DNA from 3 places in the Marinobacter sp. EVN1 genome. Region 2 is predicted to be linked to each of the others. Evidence: predicted binding sites of a transcription regulator. Region 2 holds the regulator's gene; each other region holds the start of a gene.
What was found. Region 2 encodes LexA, which represses DNA repair genes until DNA is damaged. Its sites were predicted from a motif close to CTGTNTNNNNANACAG; they were not measured.

Region 1 (4,151 bases), on a different contig from region 2:
TCAGCAGTGGTTCGATACCGTCAATCTCGTTGAGAACGGGGACGATGATTGCGAGCCGGGGATCTTCTTCGCGTATTGGGTGTCGCAACATGGATTTTGGTGACCTCCTGAGAGGAGCATATCAGAGCTCGGGATGGTGAGCATGGCAGGCGAGAGATGAGAATATGAAGCGACTGGTTTTGCTGGGTGCCGGCCACGCTCACATGGTGGCGTTGCGTCAGTTCGCGCGCGATCCGTTGCCGGAGACTGAGCTGGTGGTGGTGTCACCGTCCCGGTGGCAGTACTACTCCGGGATGATTCCGGGCTGGTTGGCCAGGCACTATCGCTTCGATCAGTGCCGTGTCCTGGTCGAGCCCACGGTGACCGCCGCTGGCGGCAGGCTGGTGCTCGATCGGGCGGTTGAACTGCGGGCGGCCGAGCAGGAGGTTGTGTTGGCAAGTGGTGAACGGCTGCCCTACGATTTGCTCTCGGTCGATGTTGGCTCGGCCAGTGACAGTGCCGGGCTGAACGAATCGGACAGTGTGATCCTGGGTGTTAAGCCCATTGAACGCTTTGCTGAAAACTGGCCGGCAACCGAGCGATCCCTGAACGCCAGGGCGCGCCCACGCATTGTTGTTCTTGGTGGGGGCGCTGGAGGTGCGGAGATCGCCATGGCCCTGGCCCGGCGGTCGGCAGACTGCGACCAGACGGGCGTTGTTCTGGTGGCCGGCAGCAATGGTGTGGTACCGGGCTTTCGTCCCCGCTTTCGCCGCCTGGTGCGGCGGGCGCTGATGCGCTGCGGTGTCGAGATTGTTGAGGAGTATGGAGAGCCGGTGGTTGACGGGGTTCGGTTGGCCGGCGGGCGACGAATGCGGGCCGATGCGGTTCTGGTATCTACCGGTGGCAGGGCTCTGCCCTTTCTGGGAGCCAGCGGCCTGGCCGTAGACGAAGCCGGTTTTGTCAGGGTAGACGCCAGCCATCGCAGTACGTCTCACCACAATGTGTTTGTGGCCGGAGATGCCTGTAGCCGGGTTGACCAACGGCTGGACCGTTCCGGGGTACACGCGGTTCGTGCCGGGCCGATACTGGCCCGTAATCTTGCTGCTGCGATATCGGGTAAACCGTTGGCGCGTTTCTATCCGCGAAGGTTTTCGTTGTACCTGTTGGCGGCGGGAGACTGCACGGCGATTGGTAGTTATGGCCCTTTGACGTTTTCGGGGGCCTGGGTCTGGAAGTGGAAAGACCGCATTGATCGCGGATTTGTTGACAGTTTTCCCGGAGCCTGAGACTGGCGACGGGCATTATAGGAAACGGGAGAACAATATGAATGTGACCGACGGACAATTGGCCAAGGCTGGTGACGCGCTGGCGGTGGCGCTTGAGCGTAAGGGGATGACCATCGCCACCGCTGAAAGCTGCACCGGTGGCTGGGTGGCCAAGGTGCTGACTGACCGGGCGGGGTCGTCCGCCTATATTATGGCGGGTCTGGTGACCTACAGTAACGCCGCCAAGCAGGCCATCCTTGGCGTACAGGCTGATACTCTGGAGCAGTGCGGGGCGGTCAGTGAACCGGTGGTGCGACAGATGGTGACAGGTGCCATACGTGCCACAGGCGTGGATATTGCCGTCGCTATCAGCGGTGTTGCCGGGCCGGGTGGGGGTAGTGCAGACAAGCCGGTTGGTACGGTCTGGTTTGCCTGGGGCAGCCGGGCTGGCAACATCGAAGCCCGGGTAGCGCATTTCGATGGCGATCGGGATCAGGTGCGCCGGCAGTCGGTTTTGTATGTATTAGAAGGAGTTACCGGATTTGTCGAAACCCTGTGAGGATTTTCACCTTTCCGGGGGTTGGTCTCCTTCTGGCCATATGTTTTAATACTGTTCAAATATACAGGAAAACACTGGATGGCTATTCAGGTTTTCTCCGGATTCTGCCGCATTGGCCGACAAGGTTGAGCGGCCCTGGTAACGAGGGTTTGCAAGAATGGAAGATAACCGCAAGAAAGCACTCGGCGCAGCGTTGAGCCAGATCGAACGCCAGTTCGGTAAAGGTGCCGTAATGAAGATGGGCGACCAGCCCCGTGAGGCGATTCCTGCCGTATCCACCGGCTCTCTTGGGCTGGATGTTGCTCTGGGTATTGGTGGTCTTCCTTACGGTCGGATCGTTGAGATTTACGGCCCGGAGAGCTCCGGTAAAACCACGCTGACTTTGCAGGTTATCGCGGAAGCGCAAAAACAGGGTAAAACCTGTGCCTTTGTGGATGCCGAGCACGCTCTGGACCCGGTTTATGCGGAAAAGCTGGGTGTTAACGTTGATGAGCTGCTGGTTTCCCAGCCGGATACCGGTGAGCAGGCGCTGGAAATCGCCGACATGCTCGTGCGCTCGAACGCGGTGGACGTGATCATTGTCGATTCGGTTGCGGCGCTGACCCCGAAAGCGGAAATTGAAGGCGAAATGGGCGACAGCCACGTGGGTCTTCAGGCTCGCCTGATGTCACAGGCACTGCGCAAGCTTACCGGTAATGTGAAGCACGCCAATTGCCTGATGGTGTTCATCAACCAGATCCGTATGAAGATTGGCGTTATGTTCGGTAGCCCCGAGACTACCACCGGTGGTAACGCCCTGAAATTCTACTCCTCTGTGCGCCTTGATATTCGCCGTATCGGTTCGGTGAAAGACGGCGACGAAGTGGTGGGCAACGAAACCCGCGTAAAAGTCGTCAAGAACAAGGTATCGCCGCCGTTCCGGCAGGCAGAATTCCAGATCATGTACGGTAAGGGCATCTACCACATGGCGGAAGTGCTCGACATGGGCGTGAAAGAAGGCTTTGTGGACAAGTCCGGTGCCTGGTACGCCTATAACGGCGACAAGATCGGCCAGGGCAAAGCAAACGCTTGTAAGTTCCTGGAAGAGAACCTGGATATCGCCAATGAAATCGAGGCCAAGGTGCGTGACAAGCTGATGCCCAAGCCGGTCAAGAAAGAAACGGCGGAGGCTCCTGCTGAAGCCAATGGCGAACTGCTGTAAATTCTAAAAAGAGAAAGATAAGGAGGCGTGACATGAAGCGACTGCTGATTGTGGCCAATGCCCCGTCTCCGAATACCCTGGGATTACGGAGCGCCATCGAAAATGGCGCCCGTAATCCGGACATCGAAGCGGTAGATGTGGTGGTAAAGGCGCCTCTCGAAGCTGGCCCCGAAGACATCCTCGCATGCGACGCCATTATCCTGGGCACCACGGAAAACCTCGGCTACATGTCTGGCGCCCTGAAAGACTTTTTCGACCGCAGCTACTATCCCTGCCTGGAGAAAACCCAGGGCCTGCCTTTTGCCTTTTATATCCGTGCCGGCCATGATGGTACCGGAACCCGCCGAGCTATTGAGGCCATAACCACAGGGCTGCGCTGGAAGCTGGTGCAGGATGCACTGGTATGCCGGGGTGAATTCCGGCCCGAGTTTGAAGAGCAGTGTTACGAGTTGGGTATGACAGTGGCGGCCAGCCTTGACGCCGGCCTGATCTGATCAACTGGCGTAGCGGTTGTAGAAGCCTTCAATACGGGACAGTGCGTTGTCCATCGTTCGTGAGTAGGCATTTTTATCCAGGCAATAGGCAAACTGCAGGCTGACCCGATATCCCGCCTGGTAGGGCTGGCAGGCGATAACCCGGGCGCCGACCCGGGATTCACTGATGTACTTGCCCTCGATATCAAGAAACAGTCGCACACCTACATCCACTGGCCGGGGGCAGAGAACCGCCATACCATAGCGGTTCATGTCCAGGCAGGTAACTGCCACAGGCTGTTTGCCACGGCCGAAGAAACCGCGCTCACGCAGTTGAACCCTCAGGCAGGACGCCGGAAAACGATCCTTGATACGGCGATCTGCGGAATTATTCGTCATGTTTTCAGTCATCACGTGTCTTGTACTTGTTGTGGCCGGATTCCGTCCGGGAGATGAAGTGTAGTAATCGACGGCTTGCATGAAAAATGACCACGGCCGGATTTGTGACCAAGTTGGCACTTGCTGTCGGCTCTGGCCCCTTTCGATAAAACCGGACGAGGTACGCGACAGACCCGGCCCCAGGCACTACAATGGCGGGCCTGAAATCCGACAAAACTGACCGTTACGGGAAGCCAATTTGAAGTCTCTGCCCCTGCATCAGCTGTATAAAGCCT
Region 2 (4,151 bases):
TCGTTGATCGAGAAGCTGACGGTCTGGCTTGCCACCGATACTCGCTTCGGATCCTGGCCTTGTTCCCGTACAGGAAGCATGCGAGTGTAAACGCTGAGATCGGCATCAGAATAGTCGTCCAGCTCATTACGATAGGCCGCAATGGCCTGGCGCCACTCGTCCATGGTGTCGGACACCTGTTCAGAGGCCTTTGCGGCATCCGGGTGCTCGGCCGTGACCGAGAACTGTAGTCTGGCGCTGTCTGGTTCGTAACGAACAATACCTTCGCCACTCAGGCTCACTTCTCCGGCACTGGCTGCCGCGGGTATTACGGTGACGGCGGCGGCGAGCGCAAGTGGCAGTCGACGTTTGATCATGGTCATTCTCCTTATGAGTGGAACTCCTGGCCTTCCCGGTTATCCAGTCGTTCCAGTTTCCGGGCCCGGGCAGCGTGCACAAAGTGGCTGAAGATGCGACGGTGCCCGGTGTGGTAAAGCAGGTATTCGGGGTGCCATTGCACTCCCATCAACCATTGTCGGCCGGTGTTTTCGATGGCCTGCACAAACAGGTCGTTGTCCACGGCCGTCACTCTGAGATTCTGTCCAAGGCGCTTGATGGCCTGGCTGTGAATGCGGTTGGCGCCAATCACGTGGCTGTACATCAGGCCTCCCAGACGGCTGTCCCGGACCAGGCGAACCGTTTGGAGGGGTAATAACAAAGGTCGATGTCGGGTATGTACCCGCAACGGGGTAACGTTCTGGCACAGGGACCCGCCGTGAAAGACGTTGATAAACTGTGCACCGCGGCAGATACCCAGCACCGGAATGTTAATCGCCTCCGCCTGGCGGAGAAGCTCGGTGTCGGTAGCATCCCGTTTCAGGTCATACCTGGCCGTCACCTGGGGTTGTTGACCATAGCGGCCCGGATGCACGTGGGTGCCGCCCGAGAGTACCAGCCCGTCCAGTAGTTCGACGTTGGTACGGTCGCCCGGGCGGATGTAGTGTGTTCTGGCGCCATGCAGGCGCAGGCCCAGGCTGATCAGCCGATGGGCCATACTTCGCCGGGCCGGGCCACTGATGCCGATGGTGAGGCCGGGGATGTCCGTTTCGCTTTCCCAGTCAGACATAACCGTGCTGATGCAGCCATTCATCGGTGGTCTCACGCCAGGAGCGGGTGAGATTGCGGAAGCTGAACTTCCGGGAGTCGTGGAATTCGCCCCGCAGGGCATCAAGATCCTGACGGTTGTTGGCAAGCTGCTCCAGCACTACCCAATCGTTCCAGACTGTGGAGAAGTGCCAATTGGGATTGTCGATATCACAATCCGGCAGCCGGTAGTGCAGAGTAGGACGACTTTTGATCCTGGGGTCCTGAACGTATTCGGACAACAGCGATTCGTTCAGATGAGCGAACAGTGGCAGAAGATCCAATGCCTTGTTCCGGGTAGGGTTGTAGTGCAGATAGTCCCTCATCAGTGTGTCCAGGTCAGGACGGTAATCGTCCGCCATCAGCTTGTCTGTGTAGCGGCTGCTCCAGGGCTCGATGTAGGTGGTGAACTTCCGGCTGATATCCAGCTGATGCCGGGACTTGAGCCAGTCATACAGCAGTGCGAACGCCTGCAGGTAACGTACCAGGGTCTCTGGTTCAAGATCGGGCAGTTCCGGGTTAAGTTGAAGCCCGAACGCAAAATAGATGGCCTCCCGGCTGCCTTCAGCACCCAGGTCTCGCAGTTCGTCTACCAGATTTTCGATCATGCCCAGAGCCGACATTGCGAGCGGTGGCCCCACAATCTCTAACGGCACAATCTTCTCGGCGGCAAAATCAATGACGTCCATGGCGTGGTTGCCGAGTTCCCGAATGGATTCCGGGAGCCGCTCGTCGGCAAGATCCAGGTCTTTGATAGGATCAGAGTCCAGCTCAATGGTGAATGCTCCGGCGTCCGTATCCAGTCGGGTGACATAACGGGATGTCAGCTCCGGCTCGCCCCCAAGCAATCGGGCGGCATGCTGGACCAGGGCCTCGTAGGTCAGGCCGGACAGTTCAATCTCAACCCCGACTTTTCGTTCCTGGCCGTCCCGGTTTGTCGTTTGTTCCGGCATCTTGCAGCGGTCGTGTGCGGTCATGGTTGTGTGTGGCTTCCCTGTGTCTGGTTTGCGTCACCATAACATACAGGCTGTTGGTCGCCCGTTACAGGAAGGAAACGAAACGTAGAGGGCTTTACACTGGATAAAACACTGTATATAGTCAGTTCACTGTATAAAAAAACAGGATCGAAATTCCGGAGCCCGACTGATGAAACTGACCGCAAGACAATCCCAGGTGCTGGACATTATCCGACGTTACGTGGATGAAACCGGCTACCCGCCCACCAGGGCTGAAATTGCCGCAGAGCTGGGATTCCGTTCCGCCAACGCGGCGGAAGAACATCTGAGGGCTCTGGCAAGGAAGGGCGCCATAGAGATGGTCCCGGGGGCCAGCCGGGGCATTCGCTTGCCGGAGGCCGAAGAGGATCTGGGCCTCCCTGTCATCGGGCAGGTTGCCGCCGGCAGCCCGATTCTGGCGCAGGAACATATTGAAGATCACTGCACGCTGCAGCCGGGCTTCTTCTCTCCTTCAGCAGATTACCTTTTGCGGGTACGGGGGATGAGCATGAAAGACATCGGGATTCTGGATGGTGACTTACTGGCGGTGCACAGTACCCAGGATGTCCATAACGGTCAGATTGTTGTCGCTCGTGTCGGAGAGGAGGTCACCGTCAAGCGTTTCCGCAGGGAAGGCAACAAGGTCTGGCTGATTGCAGAGAATGAGGAGTTTGCTCCGATTGAAGTCGATCTCGCGGAGCAGGAATTGTTTATTGAAGGTCTCGGCGTAGGCGTTATCCGCCGCTCCGATCTTCACTGAATACCGTATTCGGCAGCGCATGGCGCAGGTAGGTGAGTAATGGAACAGTTGAGCTTCACTCAGAACATGGCATTTCAGCCGGCAGCTGTTGTTGCGGCTGGCGCGGTTTCCTCTGGCCAAAGGGCACCGGCGGCCAGGGCAGCAGCGTCCGGTTCGGAGCGACGTTCAGCGTCTGGCTTCGGTGGCAATGTTACCGAGATTATTCTTCCGGAGGAGCAGGTGGAGAATTTCCAGTTGCTGCTGCCAATGCTCACACAACTCAACCAGGAGAAACGTTGGCTGGCGTGGATTGATCCTCCCCAGTCCCTGGTGGCCAAGTGGCAGAAAATGCACGGCATTGTGGCCAGTGAGATTCTTGTGTTGCGGTCAACGGCAGAATTCCCGGCACAAGAGTTGGCTGAGCGAGCGCTGGGCGCAGGCACCTGCCATGCCGTTGTGCTCTGGACTCACAAGCTGGGCCGTGCAGCGCTGGAAACCTTGCAAAAGGCATCTGCCAAGGGTAATAGCCACGGTGTGGTGTTGCGCCAGAGATAACGGGTGCTCAATGCAAGGTGTAGTGGGGCTGATTGTCGGCGAACTCGCCTTCGTCCTCTTCCCAGTCAATGTCGTGGCTGATGTTGCCAGCGGCCTCGATGCCAGCGGCAATCATCGCCTTGGCGACGTTCATGTCCCGGTCTTCCAGCATTTCTCTGGCCTCGTCAGAGAATGAGATGCGCACAAGTGGAGCTGCGTCGTCATCAATCCGGCGAAGCGCGTAGTCGCCGTCGGCGAGTTGTACAATTTCAAAAAACGAAGGTGACATTCATTCAACCTATATCTGCTGTCAGCGTATGTTAATGGATTGGCTCCGGCAGGCGGATTACCACTCGCTGTGTTGCTCGTCTATCTCTCTGGTCAATACGGTCATGGCAGCCAGTATCTTGTTCAGAGCCTGAATGGACCGATCTGGCCCCTGATCCGCCGAAACCGCAATGATGTTTTCTTCCGTCACGGTTTTCCGTGTCTTGGGCGGTTCTCCAGCGGCAGCCTCCAACTGATTCAGCTGTTGCCACCAGCTGCCTGGTGTTTCAGCCAGTTCCTTCAACATCCCGCCTTCCGCAATCGCATAGGGAAACAGCGCCTCCAGCTCGTCAATGGAGGCCGGTCTGTCGACCTTGTTCTGGTGACATCGGGCAATCATTACCAGCAGGAGTCCGCGAGCCCGCAGCAACAACTCAATGGCACCTTGCAGTTGGGCTTCTCGTTCTGGCGCAGTCGCCGCTTCGTCTTGTTCA
Region 3 (4,151 bases), on a different contig from region 2:
GCCAAGCATTCTTGCGACTTCGCTGATCCGACCCTGATCATCCAGCGGCTCTATGCGTGAATAGGTCGCGTCTTTCTCCGTAAACTTGCTGACGAACAAATGCTGGTGGCATTGGGCCGCGACCTGCGGCAGATGCGTGACGCACAGTACCTGGCCGTTCTCGCCCAGTGATCTCAGCAGGCGGCCGACGACCTCAGCGGTACCGCCACCGATGCCAACATCCACTTCGTCGAACACCAAAGTTGGTGTGGTGGAGGTTTGTGCCACAACCACCTGAATGGCCAGGCTTATGCGGGAAAGTTCACCGCCGGAAGCCACCTTGGCCAACGATCGGGCGGGTTGGCCCGGGTTGGCACTCACCAGGAATTCCACCTCTTCCATGCCGTGAGGCGCGGGCTCGTCATCACTGTTCCGGCTCAGGTGGCTGACAAACTGCACCGATGGCATGCCCAATTGTGCCAACTCCCGGGCGATTCGCTGGTCGAGCTCCATGGCGGCATTATGGCGTGTTTCTGTCAGCTTGGTGGCCAGGGCGTCGAACCTTGCCCGCTGGTTTTCCAGCTCGGCCTGAAGCTGTTCCAGGCTGCCTTCGCCGCCATCCAGTTCGGCCAGCTCCTGGCTCAGGCGTTGATGCAATTCCGGTAACTCCTCCGGGGTGATCCGGTGTTTGCGCGCCATCTGATAAATGGCGCTGAGCCGTTCTTCCACTTCGTTCAGTCGGACCGGGTCGGCTTCGTAGTCGTCTACGAAGCGGCGCAGGTTGTCGCCGGCTTCTGAAATCTGAATCTGTGCTTCGTTCAGCATCTGGATGGTGTCGGTCAGTGCCGGCACATCAACCGGCAGTTGCTCCAGTTGGTGCAGTGCCTGGCGCACCAGATCTGCGGCTGAAACCTCATCTTCAGTGCATAGTAGGGCGGCCTGGTGGCTGCTGTGAAGTACGGCGTCGGCCTGGCTGAGCTGTGCCTGTTCGGCTTCCAGGGTTGTCTGTTCGTCCTCGCCCAGCGCCAACCTGTCCAGCTCTTCCACCTGATAGCGCAGCAGCTGTAAACGGGCCTCGGCCTCATCAGCATTGTGCTGGCGTTGCTGTAGTTTCTGACGCGTCTGGTGCCAGGCTTTCCATGCAGATCGGGTTTCGTCGGCCAGGCTTTCCGCGCCGGCGAACTCGTCCAGCAGCTTTCGGTGGGTTTCCTTACGCAGCAGGGATTGATGCTGGTGCTGACTGTGGATATCCATCAGCAGGCCGCCCAGTTCTTTCAATTGTGACAGCGGGCAGGGCTGGCCATTAATGAATGCCTTGGAGCGGCCGTCCTTGCTGATGGTCCGGCGCAGGATGCAATCGTCCTTGTCGTCCAGCTCATGGCTGTCCAGCCAGAACCGGGCTTCGGGGATGCGGGATATATCGAAGCTGGCGGTAATGTCGGCACGCTTGGCGCCATGGCGAACAGCGCCGGCATCGGCCCGGCCTCCCATGGCCAGGCCAAGGGCATCAAGCACAATCGACTTGCCGGCGCCGGTTTCCCCAGTCAGGGCTGTCATACCGCGGTTGAACTGGAGTTCAACCCTTTCTGCAATGGCGTAGTTCGATACCGTGAGTTGTGTGAGCATGCCGCAACCTCCGCTCGTTCTTGAGCAAGTAATAACTCTGGCCACTGTTCGTTTATACAGTTGCTGTGAATATATACAGGGTTTTTCCGGTTTGCAAACAGGAAATGATGAAAACATCAAAGATTGCGTGGGTGACGGTTGAAACCCGGGAAGCGGGCCCCATATCGGTTCGCAAAGCGATTCTTTCCTGCTTTCTGCACAAGCGGGAGTGGTTATTTCTGCAGGCCTCCGTGGCCGTGAAAACGTTATCAGGAGTTGTCATGAGTGCTGACGAAAAGCGCAACGAACAGGTAGAAGAACGCAACGAGGCAGCAGAAGCTGCGGCGAAAGAGCAGGCTGCAGGTAACCAGGATGCCGAGCAGTCACCGGAGCAGGGCTCCGAGCTGGATGTGCTGCAGCAGAAACTGCAGGAGTACCAGGAGCAGGCCTTGCGGGCACAGGCGGAGATGCAGAATGTCCGTCGCCGGGCCGAGATTGATGTGGAAAAAGCTCACAAGTTTGCGCTCGAGAAGTTTGTGAAAGAGCTGTTGCCTGTGGCCGACAGTCTGGAGAAGGCGGTCGAAAGCACCGAGGGTCACGAAAACGCAGGCGAGCTGGTTGGGTCCATTCGCGAAGGTGTGGAAATGACCCTGACGCTGTTCATGAACAGCCTGAAGAAATTCAACGTTGAACAACTCAACCCGGTGGGTGAGCCGTTCGATCCGCAGCAGCACGAAGCCATGTCCATGGTGCCGGCGCCGGATGCCGAGCCTAACAGCGTGGTTGCGGTTGTGCAGAAAGGTTATCTGCTTAATGGCCGGGTGGTTCGTCCGGCCATGGTCGTAGTGGCCAAGGCAGAAGATGCGCCAAAAATCGACGAGCAGGCTTGAAAAGTCGAGCAGAGCGCCAATATAGCGATTAAACAGCAAAGGCCGGGGTAGGCATTCTCCGGAACAGCATTCAGAAAGATTTGGAGTGATTCGATGAGCAAAATTATTGGTATCGACTTAGGAACCACCAACTCTTGTGTAGCCGTCATGGATGGCGACAAAGTAAAGGTAATCGAAAACGCCGAGGGTGATCGCACCACCCCGTCCATCATTGCCTACACCGACGACAACGAAACGCTGGTAGGCCAGTCCGCCAAGCGCCAGGCCGTAACCAACCCGGCCAATACCCTGTACGCCATCAAGCGCCTGATCGGCCGTCGCTTTGAAGACGACGTGGTCCAGAAAGACATCAAAATGGTGCCGTACAAGATTGTCAAGGCCGACAACGGTGATGCCTGGGTAGAAGTGAAAGGCAAGAAGATGGCCCCGCCGCAGGTTTCTGCCGAAGTCCTCAAGAAGATGAAGAAGACGGCTGAAGACTATCTGGGCGAGAAAGTGACCGAAGCGGTTATCACCGTGCCGGCTTACTTCAACGACTCCCAGCGCCAGGCCACCAAGGATGCCGGCAAGATCGCCGGTCTGGAAGTGAAGCGGATCATCAACGAGCCGACCGCGGCTGCCCTGGCCTATGGTCTGGACAAGAAGGGCGGTGACCGCACAGTTGCTGTATACGATCTGGGTGGTGGTACCTTCGACCTGTCCATCATCGAAATTGCGGACGTAGACGGCGAGCACCAGTTCGAAGTACTGGCCACTAATGGTGACACTTTCCTGGGCGGTGAAGACTTCGACCTGAAAGTGATTGAATATCTGGCCGACCAGTTCAAGAAAGACAGCGGCATCGATCTTCGCGGCGACTCTCTGGCCATGCAGCGTCTGAAAGAGGCGGCCGAGAAGGCCAAGATCGAGCTCTCCAGCAGCCAGCAGACCGACGTAAACCTGCCGTACATCACTGCAGATGCGTCTGGTCCCAAGCACATGAACGTGAAGCTGACCCGTGCCAAGCTGGAGTCGCTGGTGGAAGACCTGGTTCAGCGCAGTCTGGAGCCCTGTAAGGTGGCTCTTCAGGATGCGGGCATGAAGGCTAGTGAAATCGACGAGGTTATTCTGGTCGGTGGTCAGACCCGTATGCCGCTGGTGCAAGAGAAAGTAAAAGAGTTCTTCGGCAAAGAGCCGCGTAAAGACGTGAACCCGGACGAGGCCGTAGCCATGGGTGCTGCGATTCAGGGCGCGGTACTGTCTGGCGACGTGAAAGACGTGCTGCTGCTGGACGTAACCCCGCTGACCCTGGGTATCGAAACCATGGGTGGCGTGGCCACTCCGCTGATCGAGAAGAACACCACGATTCCGACCAAGAAATCGCAGATCTTCTCTACAGCGGATGACAACCAGACTGCAGTGACCATTCACGTGGTTCAGGGTGAGCGTAAGCAGGCGGCACAGAACAAGTCTCTGGGTCGTTTCGATCTGACCGACATTCCGCCGGCACCGCGCGGCGTGCCGCAGATCGAAGTAACCTTCGATATTGATGCCAACGGTATCCTGAACGTGTCTGCCAAAGACAAGGCGACCGGTAAAGAGCAGTCCATCGTGATCAAGGCCTCTTCTGGCTTGAGCGATGAGGAAATCGAGAAGATGGTGCGCGACGCCGAGGCCAACGCCGAGGAAGACCGCAAG

Region 1: recA (recombinase RecA) is a predicted target of LexA. The motif match lies at 1,855-1,870, and genes of this name have one in related genera.
Region 3: recN (DNA repair protein RecN) is a predicted target of LexA. The motif match lies at 1,650-1,665, and genes of this name have one in related genera.

What each region holds. Positions count from the first base shown of each region.
Region 1 is NZ_AXCB01000034.1:57,704-61,854, reverse strand. It holds gene Q674_RS34235 (TIGR04283 family arsenosugar biosynthesis glycosyltransferase) at 1-91, opposite strand, end outside; gene Q674_RS34230 (FAD-dependent oxidoreductase) at 165-1,265, shown strand; gene Q674_RS34225 (nicotinamide-nucleotide amidohydrolase family protein) at 1,303-1,803, shown strand; gene recA (recombinase RecA) at 1,961-3,004, shown strand; gene Q674_RS34215 (flavodoxin family protein) at 3,037-3,498, shown strand; gene Q674_RS34210 (PilZ domain-containing protein) at 3,499-3,876, opposite strand; gene Q674_RS34205 (Lon protease family protein) at 4,115-4,151, shown strand, end outside.
Region 2 is NZ_AXCB01000070.1:137,819-141,969, forward strand. It holds gene Q674_RS37860 (SIMPL domain-containing protein) at 1-356, opposite strand, end outside; gene Q674_RS37865 (gamma-glutamyl-gamma-aminobutyrate hydrolase family protein) at 368-1,105, opposite strand; gene Q674_RS37870 (amidoligase family protein) at 1,098-2,099, opposite strand; gene lexA (transcriptional repressor LexA) at 2,266-2,877, shown strand; gene Q674_RS37875 (cell division inhibitor SulA) at 2,917-3,411, shown strand; gene Q674_RS37880 (hypothetical protein) at 3,419-3,679, opposite strand; gene Q674_RS37885 (DUF6586 family protein) at 3,737-4,151, opposite strand, start outside.
Region 3 is NZ_AXCB01000045.1:424,270-428,420, forward strand. It holds gene recN (DNA repair protein RecN) at 1-1,605, opposite strand, end outside; gene grpE (nucleotide exchange factor GrpE) at 1,866-2,474, shown strand; gene dnaK (molecular chaperone DnaK) at 2,568-4,151, shown strand, end outside.